2 linked regions of the Thermosynechococcus vestitus BP-1 genome follow. The protein of the gene in region 1 interacts with the protein of each later gene in a pairwise test. Links are inferred from orthologs where the notes say so. Each region holds a gene or a part of one and is shown on either strand. Other genes may lie near its edges.

Region 1 (3,045 bases):
ACCTCCAGGAAAGGAATGACCTCTGTCTGCAACAGCGATCGCGATCGCGTGAACCAGTACTGAAAATCTTCAAGTAGCGGCTCCAACAAGACCTTAAGGAGTTGAGGTTCAGGTAAATTTGAGTGCAGCATAGGGATTATGAGGGCGATCTACTTCTATCTTAAATCTTAAACTCGTTTACATATTGTTACATTTTTGATTTTTCAGTGCCCTTTCCGCGGCGCGATCGTTTGGAAGGAATCGAAGAGACGGTGTACCCTAAAAAAAGACTAAAAAATACCGATTCTGTCCCCATTAGCTAGTGTGCATAGGTATGGACATCCGCGATTTTTTTGCCCAAAGTGCTGGCCGCTGGTTTTCCCAACGGACGAGTCATCACTTGGCCTTTAAGCAAACCGAGTCCGGCAAGTCTCAGTTAACCATTGAATTACTGTCGGTGGATGATCCTGCAGTCATTGCCCTGTGTCAGCAATATGATATGGATCCCGCTTGGGCAGTGTGCGGCGCGCGGGTCAGTTGGGACGGCACCATGGAATGGGACAATGAGAAGCACGAAGGCTCAACAGTACTGGTACCCATCATGGATCAGGGATCGCGGATGGAAGGAAAGCTCCTGCGGGAAATGGGCTACGCTGAAAAAGCACCGGTTGCCGGTCGCTTCAGCATGGGCAGTGATGGTGCCCTGACATTGATTACCGAATACGAAACCATCTATTCCGAAGAGCGCCTCTGGTTTGCCAGCCCCAATTTACGTCTGCGCACCAGTATTCTCAAGCGCTTTGGTGGTTTTAGTATGGCCTCCTTCTGCTCGGAAATTCGCTTAGGGGTGACGCAACCCGCCAACTCCTGATGGTTTTTCTCCACGTTGCCATTAACGTCACGAATCTAGAGCGAGCTGCTGCCTTCTATGAAGGGGTGCTGGGTCTTACCGCCGTCGATCGCCCCCTGAAATTTCCCGGCCGCTGGTACCAAATCGGTGCCGTGGAAATTCATCTGATCCAAGCGGAGAAGGTAGTAGATACCTGTCAAGATCAGCGGTGGGGACGTAACCCCCACTTTGCCCTTGGTGTGACTGATTTAGCCAGTCTCGAACAACGCCTAGTGGCAGCCCAAATTCCCTGGCAGCGCAGTGCCTCAGGACGCGCCGCCATCTTTGTCGCCGATCCCGATGGCAATTTGATTGAACTTAGCCAACTGTCCTAGAGCAACAGCTTGGCAGTTCCCAAGAACTGAATGCCCCTTGGTTCAATGGCGAAGCGGTAGGGCAAAATTTCCACCCCTTGGTTGTAGGCAGCGCGTAGGAGCTGTCCATAGGTGGGATCAGCACTATCTCCGGGCGCAAAGCGATCGCAATCGCCGCGATTAATAAAGTAGAGCATACACACCCGAGTTTCTGGTTGGGTTTGCCGCAGCCGTTGCAGTTCCCGCAGATGTTTTTGACCGCGGCTGGTGACCGTATCAGGAAACAGGGCTAAACCCCCTTGCGCCCAAGTGGTATTTTTCACCTCAACATAGGCGGGGGGCTCTTGAGGATGATCCGTTAAGTAAAAGTCAATGCGGCTGCGCTCTTGACCGTAGGCCACCTCTCGCTGCTGAGTGCCGTAGCCAGCCAGTTCCGGTAGGATGCCTGCCGCCAACGCCGAAGCAATGACCCGATTGGGCAGACTGGTATTCACCCCTACCCAGGTACCGTCAACAAAAATCATTTCCCACGTATAGGCTAGCTTACGCTTGGGATCCGCATGGTAGGAGACTTGAACGGGAGCACCTACTTGGCAAATCCCTGTCATTGGCCCTGTATTTGGGCAGTGGGCCGTAACGCGATCGCCCGAGGTCAACTCAATCTCAGCAAAAAATCGCTGATAGCGCCGACAGAGAATTCCTTCTTGGAGCGGTGGATAGTACCAACAGAATGGGGGAGTCACAGGGGATCAGCAGAAAGCGCAAGCCCTCATTTTACCCCAAAAGTAAAATGCCAGCCCCCTTTGGTGATATGGAAGCCAGCATTCTACGGAATATTAAAGGAGATTTAAGGTTAAGGTCTATATCGGCTGACCTCAATTGAATACCCCTATCATGGCATCACTTCTTGGCAGGGGGGCCTTTCCTAATCTTTTCTTTATATTTATGTTGCAAAGACCCGATCTTTCGTTACATGTCTTAGAGTTTCGCAGTATTGCCCTGAAAACTCCCCGGTTCTGCCCACAAGAAACGCCCCCAAATCCCGTAGTATTAAGATGTATGTCGCAAATCTTAAAAATTTCTGAGGTATGACCGCCGAAACCCCTGATGTTGCGCCCTTAGATCGGTTTGAGTGCCGTGCCTGCGGCTACATCTATGAACCGGCAAAGGGAGACGAGAATCGCTCGATTCCGCCCGGGACAGCCTTTGCTGATCTGCCCCTGAACTGGCGGTGTCCAGTGTGTAGTGCTCCAAAAAAGCAATTTAGCAACATTGGACCTGTGGGATCCCCCTCAGGCTTCAAGGAGAATCTCAACTATGGCTTCGGTGTGAATCGCCTCACCCCTGGCCAAAAAAATATCCTCATTTTTGGTGGTCTTGCCCTTGCTGTTCTTTTTCTACTGAGTTTCTATAATGTTCGCTAAACAAATTGACATCCATTGGCAAAAAATGAAAGGAATCAAGTTCCTGCATTGGCTCCTAGGGACCGTTCTCCTCTGGGTGAGCCTGAGTACCCCTGCCCTTGCTATTCCTGCTTTAGACTACAACCCTTGGGAAGCGATCCAACTGCCAACCACCGCAACGATTCTTGACATGAGCTTTATTGATCGTCATCATGGTTGGTTGGTAGGTGTCAATGCCACGCTAATGGAAACCCGCGACGGTGGTCAAACTTGGGAACCGCGCACGCTGGTTTTAGATCATTCCGACTATCGCTTCAACAGCGTCAGCTTCCAAGGGAACGAGGGCTGGATTGTCGGTGAGCCGCCAATTATGCTGCACACAACTGATGGTGGCCAATCTTGGAGCCAAATTCCCCTCGATCCAAAACTCCCCGGCTCGCCCCGCCTGATCAAAGCCCTC
Region 2 (2,924 bases), 990 kb from region 1 along the record:
AGCAATCCCTCCAATTTTTCGCCATATTCAGGGGTTTTAATCTGTTCGGCGTAGGTGGGCGAAACGGTATTGACGCGATCGGCATACTGCAACGCTGCCGCCATTGTATTATGGCCCTGCATGTACCACGGACACCAAGTAATTTGCTCTAGGCGCCACCGCCAAGGTCCTTGATAGGCCAAGTTATGGATCGTAAACACGGTGGTAATGTCGGGATCCTGATGCATCCAGACGGGGATCATGCCCGTGTGCCAATCGTGGCAATGGATAATTTGGGGTTTCCAGTAGTTCCAAGCAAATTCTGCTGCCCCATTGGCAAAAAAGGTGAACCGCCAGTCCTCATCCTCACCGTAGTAGATGCGGCGGGGATTAAAGCAGGGATGGCCAAAAAGGTAAAGGGGAACATCCGACCCCGGCAACACGGTTTCATAGACATGGAATGTCTGAAACATGGCATGGCCAATCCAGATGGGGTCCTTGGGAATCTCCACCTTATCGGGCAAGAAGCCATAATAGGGCATAAAAATGCGCACATCATGTCCCATGCGGCGTAACACCTTGGGCAGAGAGCCAACCACATCTCCCATGCCTCCCACTTTCGCCAGTGGTGCCGCCTCAGCAGCAACAAATAGAATTCGCATGATCCTCCTGAACCTGTTTTTTGGCCAATTCTAGGGCAATGCAATTGCCGTTAACCTACCACAAGTGCGGGACAATTTGGCGTACGATCGCCCTTAAGGATTTCTCCTGATGTGTCTTTGGAATTGACAACCCCTATGACCAATTCTCCCCTCGTGCAACGGGTCAAAGAAGTTCATGAGCAGGCGCGTCTGCTGGCCACGCTCGATGCGGCTGCCCGCAATGGGGCCCTGGAACAGGTGGCCTGTGCCCTTGAGGAGGCGCGGGAGGAGATTCTGGCGGCCAATGCTGCCGATTGTGAGCAAGCCAAGGCCAATCAGCTCAATGCCTCGCTCTATGCTCGCCTGGAATTGAGTCCCAGTAAACTAGCGGCGGCGATCGCTGGCGTACGTCAAGTGGCTGCTCTCCCGGATCCCCTTGGCCAGCGTCAACTCCATCGAGAATTGGATACGGGGCTCATTCTCAGTCGCGTCACCTGTCCCCTTGGGGTGCTAGGGGTGATTTTTGAGGCGCGCCCTGATGCAGTCGTGCAGATAGCTTCCTTGGCGATTAAATCAGGGAATGGCGCCATTCTCAAGGGAGGACAGGAGGCCAGTCGCTCTTGCCAAACGATTATGCAGACGATTCATAGGGGCCTAGAGAAGTCGGCAGTGCCCGCGGGGGCGATCGCCCTCCTGACGCAGCGATCGGAAATCAGCGAACTGCTGCAATTGGATCAGTGGGTTGATCTCATCATTCCGCGAGGTTCCAATGAATTTGTGCGTTATATCCAGAACAATACGCGGATTCCCGTGCTGGGCCACGCCGATGGTCTTTGTCATCTCTATGTGGATCGGGCAGCGGATCTTGAAAAGGCGATCGCCATTACCCTCGACGCCAAAACCCAGTATCCTGCCGCCTGTAACGCTATTGAGACCCTCCTTGTTCACCGCGATATTGCCGAGGCATTTTTACCCAAAGTGGCTGCTGCCTTGCAACAGGCAGGCGTTGAGCTACGGGGGGACGCGATCGCCTGCGACCTCGTACCCATGAGCCTTGCCAGTGAAGCCGACTGGGCCACAGAATATTGCGATTTGATCCTCGCCATCAAAGTCGTGCCCGATCTCGATGCCGCCCTGGATCACATTGCCACCTACGGCTCCGGTCACACGGAAGCCATTGTCACTGAGGATGCCGCCGCCGCCGCTCGTTTTCTCCAAGAAGTGGATGCGGCGGGTGTCTTTCACAATTGTTCCACCCGCTTTGCCGATGGCTTCCGCTACGGCTTTGGTGCCGAAGTCGGTATCAGTACCCACAAATTACCGCCCCGAGGACCCGTGGGGCTAGAGGGATTAGTGACCTACAAATATCAACTGGTGGGAAACGGCCACATTGTGGCCACCTATAGCGGTGCCAATGCCAGGCCCTTTACCCATCGCGATTTGGACTGCTAACGAATTTAAGGGATTGTTAAGCCACAGACAAAGCCAATTTTTCTGTTTCAGAATGGAGATATAGGGCAACAGGGATTTCCCTACCGTGCAGATGACACCCTCTGTAAAGGTTGTCTATCAAGGTCTATCAAGTGACCGGTGGCAATGTATTGCCTACTTTACTCAGTATCTGAGCAGCCTCTCTTTGTCAACGGATGATTAGGACTTGGGAATTGCGTGCAGTTAGGTAATTGAGAGATTCACGATAGCAAGGGGAGCCAAAACCCCTCAAAACTTTAACCGCTCAAGCACTGCTGTTGCATCCCCATAGAACAGCAAAGGGCACCATCAATGCAACTTAAATCTTTAGGAGCATAACAATGACTCAATCTATTCCTAGACCAACCAGTGAAATAACAAATCGGGAAACAGCATTTGTTTTAGAACTCAATGCCTTGAGCTGCAAAGACCTGCCACTGGTGGGGGGCAAGAACTCTTCCTTGGGGGAAATGCTCCAACAACTCACTCCCAAAGGTATTAATGTCCCCGATGGTTTTGCAACAACCGCCTATGCCTATCGTTACTTTATTCAAGCGGGAAATCTTGAGACGCAACTGCGGCGGCTCCTCGAAGGCCTTGATGTTGAGGATGTAACAGAACTCCACCGCGTGGGTCAGACGATTCGCTCGCTAATTTTACATACTCCGTTTCCCCCGGAATTGACGGATGCGATTGCTGCCGCCTACCAAAAAATGTGCGATCGCTATGGTCCGAATACGGACGTGGCGGTTCGCTCCAGTGCTACCGCTGAAGATCTGCCCGATGCGAGCTTTGCCGGTCAGCAGGAAACCTACCTCAATGTCCATGGCCTCA

What was found.
Region 2: the proteins of sfsA (region 1) and TLL_RS03880 interact in binary tests that used the Escherichia coli proteins (3 or more experiments, as listed by UniProt). The link is inferred for Thermosynechococcus vestitus BP-1 from one-to-one orthologs.

What each region holds. Positions count from the first base shown.
Region 1 is NC_004113.1:1,778,181-1,781,225, reverse strand. The notes cover bases 63-3,034. They hold sfsA (DNA/RNA nuclease SfsA), read right to left. Parts: upstream 1,926-3,034; coding sequence 1,200-1,925; downstream 63-1,199. Other genes in these bases: TLL_RS08615 (photosynthesis system II assembly factor Ycf48), read left to right, coding at 2,596-3,034; TLL_RS08620 (rubredoxin), read left to right, coding at 2,271-2,606; TLL_RS08630 (VOC family protein), read left to right, coding at 850-1,203; TLL_RS08635 (phycobiliprotein lyase), read left to right, coding at 314-850; TLL_RS08640 (DUF2605 domain-containing protein), read right to left, coding at 63-131. Also shown: more of TLL_RS08640, read right to left, coding at 1-62; more of TLL_RS08615, read left to right, coding at 3,035-3,045. UniProt on the Escherichia coli protein: Binds to DNA non-specifically. Could be a regulatory factor involved in maltose metabolism.
Region 2 is NC_004113.1:790,439-793,362, forward strand. What follows is about bases 74-2,924. They hold TLL_RS03880 (glutamate-5-semialdehyde dehydrogenase), read left to right. Parts: upstream 74-776; coding sequence 777-2,072; downstream 2,073-2,924. Other genes in these bases: glgA (glycogen synthase GlgA), read right to left, coding at 74-641; ppsA (phosphoenolpyruvate synthase), read left to right, coding at 2,432-2,924. In the rest of the region: more of glgA, read right to left, coding at 1-73. UniProt on the Escherichia coli protein: Catalyzes the NADPH-dependent reduction of L-glutamate 5-phosphate into L-glutamate 5-semialdehyde and phosphate. The product spontaneously undergoes cyclization to form 1-pyrroline-5-carboxylate.